Regions from separate parts of the Streptomyces sp. NPDC056527 genome, predicted to be linked through region 1. Evidence: riboswitches for the same ligand, from Rfam matches in the RefSeq annotation. Region 1 holds a riboswitch; each other region holds the start of a gene.
The links. Region 1 has a riboswitch for cyclic di-AMP ahead of ACFQ7Q_RS01420 (transglycosylase SLT domain-containing protein). Riboswitches for the same ligand answer to the same signal wherever they lie in the genome.
Positions count from the first base shown of each region.

Region 2: it holds a riboswitch for cyclic di-AMP, as region 1 does, so the genes downstream of both, ACFQ7Q_RS09440 (peptidoglycan DD-metalloendopeptidase family protein) here and ACFQ7Q_RS01420 (transglycosylase SLT domain-containing protein) in region 1, are expected to answer to the same signal.
Region 3: it holds a riboswitch for cyclic di-AMP, as region 1 does, so the genes downstream of both, ACFQ7Q_RS09005 (M23 family metallopeptidase) here and ACFQ7Q_RS01420 (transglycosylase SLT domain-containing protein) in region 1, are expected to answer to the same signal.
Region 4: it holds a riboswitch for cyclic di-AMP, as region 1 does, so the genes downstream of both, ACFQ7Q_RS33690 (M23 family metallopeptidase) here and ACFQ7Q_RS01420 (transglycosylase SLT domain-containing protein) in region 1, are expected to answer to the same signal.

Region 1 covers NZ_JBHTTQ010000001.1:300,711-304,912, reverse strand. The annotation lists gene ACFQ7Q_RS01430 (flavin-containing monooxygenase) at 1-110, shown strand, start outside; gene ACFQ7Q_RS01425 (phosphocholine-specific phospholipase C) at 238-2,262, shown strand; cyclic di-AMP (ydaO/yuaA leader) riboswitch at 2,564-2,723, shown strand; gene ACFQ7Q_RS01420 (transglycosylase SLT domain-containing protein) at 2,728-3,618, shown strand; gene ACFQ7Q_RS01415 (hypothetical protein) at 3,795-4,202, shown strand, end outside.
Region 2 covers NZ_JBHTTQ010000012.1:36,418-40,619, forward strand. The annotation lists gene ACFQ7Q_RS09425 (XRE family transcriptional regulator) at 1-395, shown strand, start outside; gene ACFQ7Q_RS09430 (DUF6126 family protein) at 416-571, shown strand; gene ACFQ7Q_RS09435 (tyrosine-protein phosphatase) at 581-1,393, opposite strand; cyclic di-AMP (ydaO/yuaA leader) riboswitch at 1,744-1,932, shown strand; gene ACFQ7Q_RS09440 (peptidoglycan DD-metalloendopeptidase family protein) at 1,937-2,896, shown strand; gene ACFQ7Q_RS09445 (SGNH/GDSL hydrolase family protein) at 3,060-3,854, shown strand; gene ACFQ7Q_RS09450 (STM4011 family radical SAM protein) at 3,841-4,202, opposite strand, start outside.
Region 3 covers NZ_JBHTTQ010000011.1:64,021-68,222, reverse strand. The annotation lists gene ACFQ7Q_RS09015 (HPr family phosphocarrier protein) at 1-42, shown strand, start outside; gene ACFQ7Q_RS09010 (GntR family transcriptional regulator) at 191-874, opposite strand; gene ACFQ7Q_RS09005 (M23 family metallopeptidase) at 1,041-1,823, opposite strand; cyclic di-AMP (ydaO/yuaA leader) riboswitch at 1,836-2,002, opposite strand; gene ACFQ7Q_RS09000 (M16 family metallopeptidase) at 2,206-3,573, opposite strand; gene ACFQ7Q_RS08995 (M16 family metallopeptidase) at 3,600-4,202, opposite strand, start outside.
Region 4 covers NZ_JBHTTQ010000124.1:22-4,223, forward strand. The annotation lists partial or broken gene ACFQ7Q_RS33680 (hypothetical protein) at 1-322, shown strand, start outside; gene ACFQ7Q_RS33685 (PP2C family protein-serine/threonine phosphatase) at 437-1,654, shown strand; cyclic di-AMP (ydaO/yuaA leader) riboswitch at 1,867-2,014, shown strand; gene ACFQ7Q_RS33690 (M23 family metallopeptidase) at 2,026-3,123, shown strand; gene ACFQ7Q_RS33695 (PrsW family intramembrane metalloprotease) at 3,327-4,202, opposite strand, start outside.

The sequences.
Region 1 (4,202 bases):
CGATGCGCACGAATCTGGACCGCACCCTGGCGCCGATCCCCCTCGCGGAGGTGCTCGCGGCCCGGACGGCCGGGGAGCAAGTCATTGGTCTGCCCGCTCACCAATCATAGGCGGAGAACCCACCACTCCTCGGAAGTTCACTCAAGAATTACCGCACGGATCTATACCTTTAGGCCGCCCTCCCCCATCCTTTCCTCGATGTGCCGCTGGGGCACGCAGTGACGCGAGAGGCGGGGCATGACTCCCATCAGTCGCAGGGGATTCGTCGGGATCGGGGCAGGTCTCATGGCGGGCGCCGCGCTCCCCCCGGGCACGGCATCGGCCACCGCAGCGGCCGCCACCGGTACGCTCACCGACGTCAAGCACGTCGTGATCCTCATGCAGGAGAACCGCAGCTTCGACCACTACTTCGGCAGGCTGCGGGGGGTCCGCGGCTTCGGCGACCGGGCCGCGGGCAACATCCCGGGCGGCTGGGGAACGTTCAACCAGCCCAACTGGGGCGGCCGTCAGCACCCGTGGAAGCTGAGCGCCACCCCGCCCGCCGGGGGCGTCGACGGCGAGACCCTGGCCCAGTGCAACGGCGACCTTCCGCACAGCTGGACCTCGCAGCACGCGGCGTGGAACAAGGGCCGTATGGACAACTGGGTGACGGGCGTCGGCAACACCCGCACCCTCGGCTATCTCGACCGCGGCGACATCCCGTTCCACTACGCCCTCGCCGACAACTACACGATCTGCGACGCGTACTTCTGCTCGGCGCTCAGCGCCACGGGCCCCAACCGCACCTTCCTGTGGAGCGGCAGGATCGACGCCTCCAGCAAGGACGGCGGCGACGAGTCCGGGCTCACCTGGGAGACGTACGCCGAAGCGCTCCAGCGCGCCGGGGTGAGCTGGAAGGTCTACCAGAACGCGCAGGACAACTACGGCGACAACGGCCTCGCGTACTTCAAGAAGTTCACCGACGCGCGACCGGGCGACCCGCTGTACGACCGCGGCATGGGGTCGGTCCCCAAGGTCACCGGCTCGACCCCGGACGACATCGCCGCCGCGATCCGTGCCGACGTCCTCGCCGGCACGCTCCCCCAGGTCTCCTGGGTCGTGGCCAACGAGGCCTTCTCCGAGCACCCGTACGCCCCGCCCGGCGACGGCGCGCACTTCGTGGACCTCGTCTACCGCGCGCTCGCCGCGAACCCGGAGGTGTTCGACGGGACGGTCCTCTTCCTCAACTACGACGAAAACGACGGCTTCTTCGACCACGTGCCGCCGCCGGTCGCCCCGCCCGGCACCCCCGGCGAGTATCTCGACGGCGTCCCGATCGGTCTCGGCTTCCGGGTCCCGATGCTCGTCATGTCCCCCTGGACGCGCGGCGGGTGGGTCAGCTCCGAGGTCTTCGACCACACCTCCGTCCTGCGGTTCATGGAGACCTGGACGGCCGCCCTCGGCACCCCCGCCGCCTGCCCGAACATCAGCGCATGGCGGCGCAAGGTCACGGGTGACCTGACCGGGGTCTTCGACTTCGCGCACCCCGTCTTCGGCGTTCCCTCGGGGCTCCCCTCCACCGCCAAGGTGATCGGGCAGTCGACCTGCGGCCCCCTGCCCAACCCGGTCCCGCAGGACAACGCCCTGCCCGCTCAGGAGACCGGAACCCGCCCGGCGCGCGCCCTGCCGTACCAGGTGAACGGCAACCTCGACCGGTTCGAGTTCGGCGCGGCCGGCAAGATCCTGGCCTGGTTCTCCATGACGAACCAGGGCACGCAGGCGACGCGCGCCGCGCACTTCACGATCCACCCGCACCAGCACCGGGACACGGCGGCCTGGCAGTACACCGTGGACCCGGGCGCGACGTCCACGGACTACTTCAACATCGGGCTCGGGTCCGGGTCGGGCAAGTACGACATCTCGATGATGGGCCCCAACCGCTTCCTGCGACGCTTCATCGGCGACGCCTCGAAGCCGGGCAAGGCCGTCGAGGTCGCGGCGCGCTTCGCGACCGAGCCGGGCACGGGGAAGACGGCGATCCACTTCAGGATGACCAACAGCTCCGCCGGTCCGGTGACCTTCACGATCCGCTCGAACGCCTACCGCTCCGACGGACCGTGGACGTACACGGTGGCGGCGAACTCCTCGCGCGAGGACTACTTCAACGCCGTGGCGTACCACAACGGCTGGTACGACTTCACGATCCTCGCCGACATCGACGGCACCTGGTCGCGCCGCTACACGGGCCACATCGAGACCGGCACCGCGAGCATCACGGGCTGACACACAACCGCACTTCCCACCAAAAGGGGCACAAGGGTCTTTATTAGCCCTTGTGCCCCTTTTCTCAACTCAGCTGAATTTACCGTAATGACCGATTTGATGCCCCTGGTGAGATGAATCACCCAAAGGGCCTTCAGTGATCTCCTCGCACCTTCCGTCCCCTTACCCCTCAAGGAAGTTCAGCGGGCCGGATGCCGCGAAGAACGCCTTCGCGAATTACCCACGTGCGAGACGTCTTGTTTCTGTCGACATTTCTCGCCTACGGTCACCTCGACCCGGACGGATCGCCTAATCCTGCCACCGTCCGAAAAGACCGATCATTCACCCGAAGGCAGGAGCGGGGGACCCACTATTCGCCGGTCCGGATTCTCCGGAGCGGCTCGGGGTGAAGTCGCACGTGTGCGGCCGGGCATCTCCAGCCCGAACCCGACAGCTCACCCCGCAGGCGCCGGAGAGGAATGCATCATGCCCGCACACGGTAAGCACCGGCGCCCCAAGCGACGTCCCCTGACCCGCGGTATCACCCTCGCGAGCACGGGTGGCGCCGCACTGGCCCTGCCCCTGGTCGCCACGGCCACCGCCCACGCGACGCCCCAGGCCGCCCCCGCGACCGCCCCCGTCGCGAAGACCGTCTTCAGCGCCCCCGCGAAGATCGCGGAATCAATTCCGGCAGCCCAGAATTCCGCCGCCAAGACCTATAAGGTCGTCCGCGGCGACTCCCTTTCCGTGATCGCACACGAGCAGGATGTCCAGGGCGGCTGGAAGGCCCTGTACCGTGCGAATCGCAGCGCCGTGGGTGACAACCCGTCACTTATCCACCCTGGGCTCAAGCTGAAGCTCAGCGGGAATTCCGCCACCGCTCCGAAGCAGCCCAAGCAGTCGAAGTCCTCGGCCCGTTCGGACGCCGACAGGGCCGACCGCTCGCAGCAGCGGAGCGCCGCTCCCGCCAAGGCCGCTCCCGCGAAGCCCGCCGCCGCGGCTTCCGCGAAGGCCGCCGCCGCGCCCAAGGCCCAGGCCGCCCCGGCGAAGATGTACGCCGACAACCTCGACGGCTGGATCCGCGAGTCGCTGGACGTCATGGCGCGCTACGGGATCCCCGGCTCGTACGAGGGCATCCACCGCAACATCATGCGCGAGTCCTCGGGCAACCCGCAGGCCATCAACCTCTGGGACTCGAACGCCGTCAAGGGCACCCCGTCCAAGGGTCTCCTCCAGGTCATCGAGCCGACCTTCCTCGCCTACCACGTGCCGGGCACGTCGATGGACCTCTTCGACCCCGTCGCCAACATCACCGCGGCCTGCAACTACGCCGCGGACCGCTACGGCTCCATCGACAACGTCAACGGGGCGTACTGACCCCCGCTCCGCGTCGACTCCACGCCCCGGCCCCGGTTCCTCATGGGCCGGGGCTTCGGCGTTCCGGCGAAGCGGCATGGGGCATTCCGTACCCACGCGACGTACTTGGCGTGCAGCATGGGCGACTGATGATCCGCGGCGGGGATCGCGGATCCCGTCCCTGGGGGGAACGACGCATGAAGAGAACGCTTGCCGTGTGCGCGGCCGCGGCCGCGCTGGCCGGGCTGCTCACGGCCGCAGGTCCGGCCGTGGCACAGACGCCGGGCGCCGACGCCGACGGTGATTCCGGCGCCGCACGATGCACGTCCGGCCCGACCGTACTGCCCTCGCTCCCGCCGGACGCCCGCGGCGGGATCTCCACCGAGGGCGTGCACGATCTCGGCCCGCGCGGCCTGGCCGTGGGCGCGAGCGGCGGCCTGCCCGTGTACTGGAGGGGTGAGCGGCTCCACCGGGTGCCGCTGCCCGAGGGTTACGACGAGGGCGCGGTCCGGGCCGTCAACCGGCAGGGGCTCATGGCCGGCTGGGTGGGCCGCCGCTCCGACGGTTCGACCGCCCTGTTCAGCTACCGCCCCGGCGCCGCGTCG
Region 2 (4,202 bases), on a different contig from region 1:
TCCTGGGCGAGGTTCCGCCGGAGCGTGATCCGGTCGTCAGGGCGGGCCGGTCAGAGCCCGTCGAGGCCGACGGCTGGATCTACCGCCAGGCCGGCGGACCCGGTCGTGCGATGCAGGCGCTTCGGGTCCATGTGCCGTACGCCACCCGGAGCGACATCGTGCGCGTCCATCCCGGGGAGGAATGGCTCCACGTCCTCGAAGGTCAGGTGCGCCTCGCACTCGGCGACACCGTGCACGTCCTGGATCCCGGGGACAGCGCGCACTTCGACTCGCTCACCCCGCACCGCATCGGAGCCGCCGGCCGCGGCGGGGCCGAGCTGCTCTTCGTCCACACGCTGATGCAGAGCCCCGCCGCCGAGCTGTGCCTCGGCGACGGAACCCCGCATCTGCGCTGAGCCCTTCGGAAGGGTCGGATATGTCCGAGAAGTCCGCACCTGTCACCGGTGAAGAGCGCGACGGGGGCAAGTTCCCCAAGGGTCTTGTGCTCCGGCTCTTCGCCTATCTGGTGGCCGGGCACCTCTTCGCCGGTTTCCTCTACCTGCTGTTCATGCTCGGCGGGCAGAACCAGTAGCGGGCAGGGTCACGCCTCGGCGACGAGCCGCTCGCGCAGCCGCTCCCGAGTCTCGGGGGCGAGCGTGAGGCCGTCCGTGAGGTAGCTCTCGACCGTGCCCCAGTTCTGCTCGATCGTCTCGAACGCGGCCCGCAGGTACTCGACGCGCGCGTCGAAGAGCGGGCTGAGCAGCTCCATCACCTCGGGCGACATGGCGTCCGCGGCGGTGGAGCTGCGGCGCACCTTGTACCGGCGGTGCGGGTCGTTCGACTTCACGTAGTCGGCCTCGATCGCCTCGCGCTCGACGCCCACCGCGAGCAGCGAGATGGCGATCGACAGGCCCGCGCGGTCCTTGCCGGCCGCGCAGTGCATCAGCGCGGGAACGCTGTCCTCGGCCATCGCATGCAGGATGCGGCTGTGCTCCGCGGTCCGCTCGACAATCATCTTCCGGTACGAATCAGACATTCGGGCGGCCGCCTTGCCGTCGCCCAGGATGGCGCGGAGCTGCTCCAGCTCGCCCGTGCTGACCAGCTTCCAGAACTCCTTGCCGTCGGCCGGGTCGTTGAGCGGTATGTTCACATTTCGTACACCCGGAAGATCGACGTCCGGGCCCTCGACCTTCCGGTCCGCCTGGTTGCGGAAGTCGAAGATCGTGTGCAGTCCGAGGGTGGAGAGGAAGGCCGCGTCCTCCTCGGTGGCGTGCGCGAGGTGGCCGCTGCGGAAGAGGCGTCCGAACCGCACCGATCCGCCGTTCACGGTCGGCAGGCCGCCCACGTCCCGGAAGTTGCGTACCCCCGTGAGCTCGGGTTCGGTCGACGGGACCTGAGGCAGCTGCTGCGTCACGAGTGCTCCTGAAGGTTGGCTGATCGAGATCGGTTCCTCGGCCAATCATCCCGGGTGGCGTCGGCTGCGCACACCCCCGGGGCATGGGAATGGGTGTTCTGTCCGAATTGGGCCCTTAGGCATAACGCGCCCTGTTAATAGGGGAGATGGGTTCCCATGCGTGAGCAGCGTCATAAAAGTGACGGACCGTGCCTGATCGTTCCGGGCAAACTCCGTACCGGAAAAGGGGATCGAGGTTCCGCCCTCCACGGAGGGTGACCGGAATTCGGCGCGGATATCCCGGCCCTGAATGCGAGAGAAAAGTGGTGGCTTGTTCGCGCCGACCCCGCTCGTCTACGGTCACCGTCAATCCGGTCGGACCGCCGAATCCTGCCACCGCCCGGAATCCGCACCCATCCACGTAAGGCAGGAGCGGGGGACCCAGGTAAGTACGCCGAACCGGTCGATCCGGACGGCTTGGGGTTAAGCCGCGTGAGAACGCGGCCGGACATCTCCAGTCCGAACCCGACAGCTCACCTCGCAGGCGACGGAGAGGAATTCGCCATGCCCGCAAAGGGTAAGCATCGCCGTCCCAAGGCCAACCCGATCACGCGCGGATTCGTCGCCGCCGGCACCGGTGGCGCCGTCGTCGCCCTGCCGCTCCTCGGTGCGACCGGAGCCCACGCCGCCGACAAGGGCGCCCCGACCGTGACGCCCGAGCAGGCCGTCGCCGCCGTCGCCGCCGCTCCCGCGAAGGCCCCGGCCGCCGACAAGGCCGCCAAGCCGAAGACGTACTCCGTCGTGCGTGGCGACTACCTGTCGAAGATCGCCTCCGAGCACCACCTGGCGGGTGGCTGGAAGAAGCTCTACGAGGACAACCGCCAGGTCGTCGGCGGGAACCCCTCGCTGATCCTTCCCGGCATGAAGCTCACCCTCGGCGCCAAGTCGACGGCCAAGGCCGCCGCGCCCAAGGCCGCCCCGAAGGCCGCGCCCAAGGCGGAGAAGTCCTCCACCGGTTCGGGCGAGCGCAGCTCGCGCAGCAGCGACCGCGGCACGGTCGAGTCCACCCAGGCCCCGGCGTCCACGCCGGCGCAGGCCGCCCCCGCCAAGGCCGCGTCCTCCGGCTGGGTCGCCCCGGTCAGCGGCGGCATCTCCACCCCGTACCGCGCCTCCGGCGCCATGTGGTCCTCCGGCTACCACACCGGTGTCGACTTCATCGCCTCCTCCGGCACCTCGGTCAAGGCCGTCGGCGCGGGCACCGTCTACTCCGCGGGCAACAGCGGCTCGTACGGCAACGAGGTCGTCATCCAGCACGCCGACGGCACGTTCTCGCAGTACGCCCACCTCTCCTCCCTGGGCGTCTCCGCCGGCCAGACCGTCACCGGCGGCCAGGAGATAGGTCTCTCCGGCTCGACCGGCAACTCCACCGGTCCGCACCTGCACTTCGAGATCCGCACCGGACCGAGCTACGGCTCGGACATCGACCCGCTGGCCTACCTGCGCTCGCACGGCGTCAGCATCTGACGTACACCCAGCATCCGAAGGGGCCCGGCACCTGTGTGCCGGGCCCCTTCGCGTACCGCCGTATTCCGGCTTGGCGGAATCTTGACCGGTGGCGTATCTCACCCGGCGTCAACCCCTCCTTACGGTCGCGTAGGTCACACCCATAAGGGAAAGATGAGTTCCCGTGGCAGACGATTCGAGATCAAGAGACATGGACGTATTCGGGTCGTACGCGGCGATCGGTGACAGCTTCACCGAGGGCGTCGGAGACCCCGGCCCCGACGGGAAGTACGTCGGATGGGCGGACCGTTTCGCGGTCCTGCTCGCCGACCAGCTGCCGGAGCACGACGCATTCCGATACGCCAACCTGGCCGTACGCGGCCGCCTCCTCGACCAGATCGTCGAGGAGCAGGTCCCCAGGGCGAAGGAGCTCGCCCCCGACCTGGTGACCTTCTGCGCGGGGGGCAACGACATCATCCGCCCGGGCACCGACCCGGACGACGTCGCCGAGCGCTTCGAGCGCGCCGTCGCCGATCTGACCTCGGCCGTCGGCACGGTCATGGTGACGACCGGCTTCGACACCCGCGACGTACCCGTGCTGCGCCATCTGCGCGGCAAGATCGCCACCTACACGGCCCATGTCCGGGCCGTCGCCGACCGCTACGGCTGCCCGGTCCTGGACCTGTGGTCGCTCAAGTCGGTGCAGGACAGGCGGGCTTGGGACGACGACCGGCTGCACCTCTCGCCCGAGGGCCACACCCGGGTCGCGCTGCGCGCCGCCCAGGTCCTCGGTCTGGAGGTGCCGGCCGACCCGGACCAGCCGTGGCCGCCGCTGCCGCCGCGCGGCACGCTGGAGGTGCGCCGCGACGACATCAACTGGGCCAGGGAGTACCTCGTGCCGTGGATCGGCAGGCGGCTGCGGGGTGAGAGCTCGGGGGACTACGTGGAGGCCAAGCGGCCGGACCTCATGCCTCTGTGAGCGCGGCGGGGACGCGTTCCAGGACGCCGCCCGCGAACACGTCGTACAGCGGCAGCGTCTCCAGATGGACATATCCGATGTGGCAGTCGCAGACGGCGAGGGGGCAGGCGCGTGGCCGCAGGGCCGCGCGGTACGAACCGTCGTAGAGGTTGCCGAGCTCGGCCTTCACGAAGTGGCAGCGTCGCACCGTCCCGTCACCGTCCACCGAGATCACCGACTCGCCGGTCCGGCAGGGGAGACCGGCCGAGGGGTGCGGACGACGGCTGTACGGGAAGAGGGGGTCGAGGGCCGTCCAGCCCTCGGCCTCCCCATCGGTGTACGTGTGCCCCTCGGCGGCGTTCACCCAGA
Region 3 (4,202 bases), on a different contig from region 1:
CTGGTTGCCGAGGGACTCGAGGAGCTCCCCGAGACCGTCTGACCGAATTCCGATGGAGCCGCACACGCCGAAATGACGGCGAGTGCGGCTCCATTGTTTTCCGCAGCCGGCCCGACCGCCGACTTTCCGGAATTCGAGGCAGCACAAAGAAAGCCCCGAGAATTCCTATTCTTTGTATACGGCCCGCGTGTTAATTCCGGGCGCTCGCGGTGTTTACGACGTGTTGCGAAGCCCTCACACGCCCGCGTTCCTGCCGCTTCAGCCGGTGCTGCGTCAGCGAACGCTCGGCGTGCAGCGCGGTCAGCGCGCGGGCCCGTTCGGCGTCGCCGCGCGCCACCGCGTCGACGATCGCCCCGTGCTCGGCCCACGCCTCGACGGGCTGGGCGGTGGGCTCGACCGCGTACATCCAGGCGATCTTGTGCCGCAGCTGGGTGAGCAGCGCCGTGAGCGCCGGGCTGCCGGACGCCTGCGCCAGCGTCTCGTGGAACCAGGCGCCGAGCGAGCGCAGATCCTCGCCCTGGCCGCGCCTGGCCCGTTCCTGCCCCAGCCTGACCAGGCCACGCAGCACCTTGAGGTGGGCGTCGGTGCGGCGCTGGGCGGCTCGGGCGGCGCCCAGCGGTTCGAGCAGTGCCCTGACGTCCAGCAGGTCGGCCGCCTCCTGCTCGGTGGGTTCGGCGACATGGGCGCCCGCGTGGCGGCGGCTGATCACGAAGCCCTCGGACTCCAGGGTGCGCAGCGCCTCACGGACGGGGACACGGGAGACTCCGTAACGGCGGGCCAGCTGCTCCTCGGTCAGACGACTGCCGCACGGGAGGACCCCGGACACGATGTCGTCCCGAATCGCCGTGCATACCGACTGCGCGGGAATGCGCATCTTCGACCTCCGCCTTGATCCGCGCGAAACCGGTTCGTCGGCGACTCTATTGCAGAGGTGCGGAATTTCCGAAGGAGATCCGGGAAGATGGATATCTTTTGGCCAGCAAAAAGCCCCGGCTCAGGACGAGCCGGGGCTTTTCTGACGCCTGCTTCGCGAGCAGCGGTCAGACGTTCACGCCGCGGGCGCGGAGGTACGCGACCGGGTTGATGTCGGAGCCGTACTCGGCGGTGGTGCGCGCCTCGAAGTGGAGGTGCGGGCCGGTCGAGTTGCCGGTCGAGCCCGAGAGGCCTATCTGCTGGCCCGGGGTGACGGACTGGCCGACCGAGACACCGATGGACGACAGGTGACCGTACTGGGTGTACGTGCCGTCGTTCATCCGGATGACGATGTTGTTGCCGTACGCGCCACCCCAGCCGGCCTCGACGACTGTGCCGGAGCCGACGGAGACGACTCGGCTGCCCGAGGCGGCCCGGAAGTCGACGCCGGAGTGGCTGCCGGAGGACCAGAGCGCGCCACCGGCCTGGTAGCTGGTGGTCACGTACGAACCGGCGACGGGAAGCTGGAAGGAGTTCAGGCGCTTGCGCTCGGCCTCGCGGGCGGCGCGCTCCTTGGCCTCGCGGACCTCCTTGGCGCGGGCCTCGGCCTTGCGCTTCGCCTCGGCCTTCGCCCGGGCCTCGGCCTTGGCCCGCTCGACGGCCTCGGCGGCCTCGCGCTCCTGGGCGGCGGCCTGGGCGTCGATCGTGGCGGCGAGGGAGTCCGCCGCGACGATCTGGGTCAGGCCGGTGTCCTCGAAGGAGGGGGCGTCCGCGTCGGCGGCGAGCGCCGGGGAGGCGAGGGTTCCGATGACGCCGGTGGTGGCGATGGTCGCGATGCCGGCGATGCCCGCGCTACGGCGCGCCATACGGCTCGGACCACGATGCTTCCCGGTGGCACGGGTGAACGCCATGTAGTGGCTGATCCTTTCCTTCCTTCTCGCCTACCGGGTTAGCTGACGGGTTCGGAGCAGGAAGGTCTCCTACGGGCCCCTCCGCACGGGTGCGAAGGCGTCCGATTCACCCCAGGGACTTCGTATGGGTCCCCGGCTCCCCAGGCTCGCGCCTGACGGGGACTCGGCGATGACTGTCCGATGCCACGGGCTCGCGGCGGGTGCAACTGGCGAACAGCCGGACCGACGCTAAGCGGACCGTCTTTCAATCAGCAAACAGACACGCCCGTTTGTAAGACATGCCACAGGGCATACACCCACGCTCGCCCTCAATCCGGACAAAGGGGAGGACCCCGCCATACGGTGATGACGGGGTCCTCGATGTGGCGCGCGGCCGACTCGATCAGCCGGTGACGACGGTCACTTCGCCGATACCGAGAGCACGCACCGGCTCCTCGATCTGCGCCGCGTCACCGACGAGCACGGTGACAAGTCGGTCCACCGGGAAGGCGTTCACGACCGCGGCGGTCGCCTCCACCGTGCCGGTCTCGGCCAGTCGCGCGTACAACTGCGCCTGGAAGTCGTCCGGAAGGTGCTGCTCGACCTGGTCGGCGAGCGTCCCGGCGACGGAGGCGGCCGTCTCGTACTTCAGCGGCGCCACACCCACCAGGTTCTGCACGGCCACGTCGCGCTCGGCGTCCGTCAACCCCTCGGCGGCGAGGGTGCGCAGCACCTTCCACAGGTCGTCAAGTGCCGGACCGGTGTTGGGGGTGTCGACGGAACCGCTGATGGCGAGCATCGAGGCGCCGTGCCCCTGGCCGTCGGAGCGCAGCACCTGGCCGAAGGCACGGACGCCGTAGGTGTAGCCCTTCTCCTCGCGCAGGACGCGGTCCAGGCGGGAGGTGAGGGTGCCACCGAGGCAGTATGTGCCGAGGACCTGGGCCGGCCAGACACGGTCGTGCCGGTCGGCGCCGACGCGCCCGATGAGCAGCTGTGTCTGGACGGCACCCGGCCGGTCCACGATGACCACCCGGCCGGTGTCGTCGGCCGTGATCGGCGGGACGGGGCGCGGCTCGGCCTCGTTCCCCGTCCACGCGCCCAGCGACTCGGCGAGGACCTTGTCCAGGTCCACGTCGGTCAGGTCGCCGACGACGACGGCCGTGGCCGTGGAGGGCCGCATGTACGCCTCGAAGAAGGCACGGACGGCCGTGGCGTCGATCGCCGCCACCGTCTCCTCGGTCCCCTGGCGCGGCCGCGACATGCGCGACGTGGCCGGGAAAAGCTCCTTGGAGAGCTGCTTGGCCGCCCGGCGGGCCGGGTTGGCCGTCTCGTGCGGGATCTCGTCGAGCCGGTTGCGCACCAGGCGCTCGACCTCGGTGTCGAGGAAGGCGGGCGCGATCAGCGCCTCGGCGAGCAGGCCGAGCGCCTTGGGCAGCCGGGAGACGGGGACCTCCAGGGAGACCCGTACGCCCGGGTGGTCGGCGTGTGCGTCGAGCGTGGCGCCGCAGCGCTCCAGCTCGGCGGCGAACTCCTCGGCGGAGTGCTTGTCCGTGCCCTCGGAGAGGGCGCGGGCCATGATCGTGGCCACGCCGTCCAGGCCCTCGGGCTCTGCGTCCAGCGGGGCGTCGAGGAAGATCTCGACGGCCACCACCTGCTGGCCGGGGCGGTGGCAGCGCAGCACCGTCAGACCGTTGTCCAGCGCTCCGCGGTCCGGGGCCGGGAAGGCCCAGGGCTTCGCGGTGCCGGCCTGCGGCTGCGGGTGGAACGTCATGCTCGTCAAAGACGCGGCAGCGTCGGTCACTGGTCCGCTCCCTCTTCCTCGTCGCTGTCGCTCTGTTCGGTACCGAGCGGCTCGTAGACGAGCACCGCGCGGTTGTCCGGGCGCAGCCGGGCCTTGGCGACCGCCTGCACCTCCTCGGCCGTGACCTCCAGCACCCGGTGCACGGCGGTGAGGGCGAGCTGCGGGTCGCCGAACAGGACCGCGAAGCGGCACAGTTCGTCGGCCCGGCCCGCGACCGTGCCCAGCCGGTCCAGCCACTCGCGCTCCAACTGGGCCTGGGCGCGCTCCATCTCCTCGGGCGTCGGGCCCTCGGCGGCGAACCTGGCCAGCTCCTCGTCGACGGCGGCCTCGATCTCGGGCACCTCGACACCGCCGGACGTCTTGACGTCCAGCCAGCCCAGCGAGGGGGCCCCGGCCAGGCGCAGCAGACCGAACCCCGCGGCCACCGCCGTGCGGTCGCGGCGGACCAGACGGTTGTGGAGCCGCGAGGACTCGCCGCCGCCGAGGACGGTCAGGGCCAGGTCGGCGGCGTCGCACTCGCGCGTGCCGTCGTGCGGGAGCCGGTAGGCGGCCATCAGCGCGCGGGCCGGGACCTCCTCCTCGACGACCTCGCGCAGCTG
Region 4 (4,202 bases), on a different contig from region 1:
GCTGCTGTGCGCGGCGGTCCTGGCGGTCGCGAACGCGGTGCTCTACCCGTACGAGATGGACACGGTCGTCGCCCTCTCGGGCGGGCGGTGGGTCGCCACGCACTACGGGCTCTACAACACCGTCTGCGGGATCGGGATCACCCTCGGGAACCTGGGGACGGGCGCGCTGCTCGATGTGACCGGGTGGTCGGCGACGCCGTGGCTGGTGCTGTGCGGGGTCGGGCTGGTGTGCGCGGGCGCGGTGGGGGCGCTGGGGCGCGGTGGACGGCTCGGCGCGGACGCGGGTTCGGAGGTGCGCTCGGCCTCAAAGGCTCGGGGGTAAGGGCCGGGGGCGCGCGGAGGTGAAGGGCGGGGGCGTAGGGGTGAGCGGCTGAGGAGGTGTCACCCACTCGGCCGAGCGGGGGTCGCCGCGCGGCGCGGCTCCCGCCACCCTGGGGTGGGCGCGGTACCGTCCGTCGCCGTGTACGGACCGGGCAGGAGAGCACAGGTGGGGCAGGGGCAGCGAGGCGCGGGCGGGGACGTGAACGGGCGTCCGCGGTCGCGAGCCGAGCGGGCCCGACGGTTCATCCGAGCCCTGCCCCCGCTCGTCATCCTCGGCGGTGTCGTCTTCGATCTCTCCACCCCGCCCTCGTACACGGCGGCTCCGATGTTCTCGGCCGCGCCCCTCATCGCGGCCCCGTTCTTCTCGATGCTGACGACCCTGCTCACCGGCATCGCGGCGATCCTCGCCAGTGTCGGTCTGCACCTCTACAACCACACCGCGACCGAAGTTCCCTCCCTCACCGAGACGTTCACGGTCGCCACCGTCGCCGTCCTCGCCCTGCTCATCAACCGGGTCGTGCTGCGCAGCGGTGAGCGGCTCGCCTCGGCCCGGGTGATCGCGGCGGCCGCCCAGAAGGCGGTCCTGCCGACCCCGGCCGAGCGGATCGGCGGACTCCAGGTGGCGGCTCGTTACGAGGCCGCGCAGGCTGACGCGTTCATCGGCGGCGACCTGTTCGCCGTCCAGGACACGCCGTACGGGGTGCGGCTCGTGGTGGGTGACGTACGGGGCAAGGGGCTGGACGCGGTCGAGGCGGTCGCCATCGTGATCGGCGCGTTCCGGGAGGCGGCCGAGCAGGAGGCGACCCTCGAGGGCGTCGCGCAGCGGCTGGAGCGGGCGCTGGCCCGGGAGGGCACGCGCCGTTCCAGCCTCGACGCCTTCGAGGGGTTCACCACCGCCGTCCTGGCCGAGATCCCGCGCGCGGACGGGCGCGTGCGGGTGGTGAACCGCGGTCACCCCGAGCCGCTGCTGCTGCACGCGGACGGGGCCCTGGAGCTTCTGGCGCCGAGCGAGCCGGCGCTGCCGCTCGGGATGGGCGAGTTGGCCGCCTGGCCCGACCGGGCCGACGAGAGCGCGTACCCGCCGGGCGCGACGCTGCTCTTCTACACCGACGGTCTCTCCGAGGCGCGCGACTCCACGGGCGCCTTCTACGATCCGGCCGAGCGGCTCTCGGGACGTATCTTCCCGGGACCCGAGGAACTGCTGGACGCGCTCGTCGACGACGTCCGCCGGTACACGGGCGGCGGCTCCACGGACGACATGGCGCTGCTCGCGGTGAGCCGTCCGACGACGGGACAGCCGGAGCGGCGGCGGACGATGCCGGTGGTTCCGTGACCATCCGTAGTGGAGAGGTACCGCTGCGATAACAATTGACACACCGTCAGCTCCATCTCTTTCATGCAGAGGTTTACTGAAGCGGGATCAAATCGGGCTGTACCGGCTCAATCTCTTGAATGATCACTCGGAACAGCTTGGAATCCCGCCCCCGTGTCTATTAACGTTCGATAACGCAGTGCGGTCGTCCCAGCCGTCGCAAGAGACGGCACCGTGCGCACGCGCCGAATCCTGAAAGGGAACCGGGGAACCACCACTTGGGGTGAATCGGGCACCGTCGCACCCGTGCGACACCGCCCGTAGGAGACCTTCCTGCTCCGAACCCGTCAGCTAACCCGGTAGGCGAGAAGGAAGGAAAGGAGTGCGCCTCCGTGGCGTCCAACACCCCTGCCCCCGAAGACACCTTCGACGGGTTCCAAGCGTTCGGTGCCCCGAGCGCCGCCGGTAAGGACGACGACGCCACGGCGTGGGGGGAGTGGAACCCCACCGAGGACTCCCTTCGTCAGCAGGCCCGCTCCGGTGGTCGCCACCGGGTCGTGAAGCAGCGCTCGGCCTTCGCCCGCTCCTCCACCGTCCTCGGCGTCGGTGTCATCGCGGCCGTCGGCGCCGGTGGCATGGCCACCGCCAAGGACAAGCCCCCGGTCTCCATCTCGCTCCCGGACCTGAACCTCCCGGACGCCTCCGAACTGCCGGGCGTCGGCGAGTTCATCTCCGGCGAGGACGGCGCCGACGGTACGGGTTCCGGGACGAACAACCCGCAGCCGCTCACCGCCTCCCTCACCCTCCCGGCCGACAGCGCCGCGAAGGCCGACGGCGGATCCGCCTCCGAGTCCACCGCCGACGCCGGCGAGGCGCTGCGCGCCCGCATCCTCCAGCAGGCCGAGCAACAGCAGGCTTCCGCCGACGCGGCCGAGAAGGCCGAGGCGGAGAAGCAGGCGGCCGAGAAGGCCGCGGCGGAGGCGGCGGCGAAGGCGTCCGCGGCCGAGAAGGCCGCCGCCGAGGCGAAGAAGAAGGCGGAGGCGGAAGCGGCCGCGAAGGCCGAGGCGGAGCGCCTGGCCAAGCTCGCCGCGAGCTACTCGCTGCCCACGTCCTCGTACACCCTCACCTCCACGTACGGCCAGTCCGGCTCCATGTGGTCCTCCGGCTACCACACCGGCCTCGACTTCGCGGCCCCCACCGGCACCCCGGTCAAGGCGGTCCACGGCGGCACCATCAAGTCGGCGGGCTGGTCCGGCTCGTACGGCTACCGGATCGTCCTGGAGCTGGAGGACGGCTCGGAGGTCTGGTACGCGCACCTGTCCTCGATGACGGTGAGCGCGGGCCAGTCGGTGGGCACGGGCGACACGATCGGCCGCGTCGGCGCGACCGGCAACGTGACCGGCCCGCACCTGCACCTGGAGGTCCACACCGCGGGCGGCGACGGCATCGACCCGGCGGCCTGGCTGCGGGACAAGGGCCTGTCGGTCTGATCCGGCCGGGCATCCGAGGCCGACGAGGCCGCTGAACCTACGACGCGTCCCATCGCGCTCTTCGCGCGGGGGACGCGTCCTTGTGCGTGGCCCCATGCCTCCGACACCCCTCCCGACGTCAGGGCCGCCGGAACACGGCGGGGCCGTCGGCGTCCGGTCGCGTTCGCCCTGCGACCGGCCGCCGCGGGGCCGGCCCCCGCGGCCTAGCTGCGGTACGGGTTGTAGCCGCCGTAGTCCAGGTACTGCGGCGGTGTCCAGACCTGGCCCGTCGCCCGTGCCGCATAGGTCAGGGCGGGGGACGCGACCGACTTGCGCTGCCAGAGGTGGTGGAGCAGCTCCTGCTCGCGGGCGGTGAAGTCCGGGCCGCCCGCGTCGCGCAGGGCGCGGTGGCGCAGGAAGGCGAGGGTCGTCGCGAACGCCTCGTACTCCCCGACCGCGACGGCGGCCGGGGGGCCGTACGTGCGGCGGGCGAAGTCGCGGGCGAGGGAGCGGGCCCGCATGGAGGCGAGCGCGAGCGGCTCCGCGGGGGAGAGCCAGCCGGCCGCCGCGTACGCCGGGAGCTGCCCGGATATCGTGCGCAGCTCCCGCTGCCTGCTCCATATCGCCAGCCACGTCAGCAGACCGAACGCGGGCACCATGAAGATGCCGTACACCACGATGAAGCCCCACGGGCCGAGGACCGTCGCCGAGCTGTTCCACAGGGCATGCACGCCCATCGAGAGGACGAGACCGGTCACCGGCAACAGGACGCGCCGCACGCGCTGACGGCGGGTGGCGAGGGCGGCGAAGCCGAAGCCGAGTCCGGTGAGCACGGTGAAGAGCGGATGCGCGAACGGCGACATCACGATCCGTACGAAGAAGGTGCCGGCGGTCATCGAGCCGATGCCGGACGTACCGATCTCCTGGTCCTCGCCGAACGCCCGGCCGAGATAGAGGATGTTCTCGGTGAAGGCGAAGCCGCTGGCGGTCAGGCCGGCTATCACGACGCCGTCGACGAGACCGGTGAAGTCGCGGCGGCGCAGCAGGAAGATCAGCAGCACGGCGGCGGCCTTGGCGCTCTCCTCGACCACCGGCGCCAC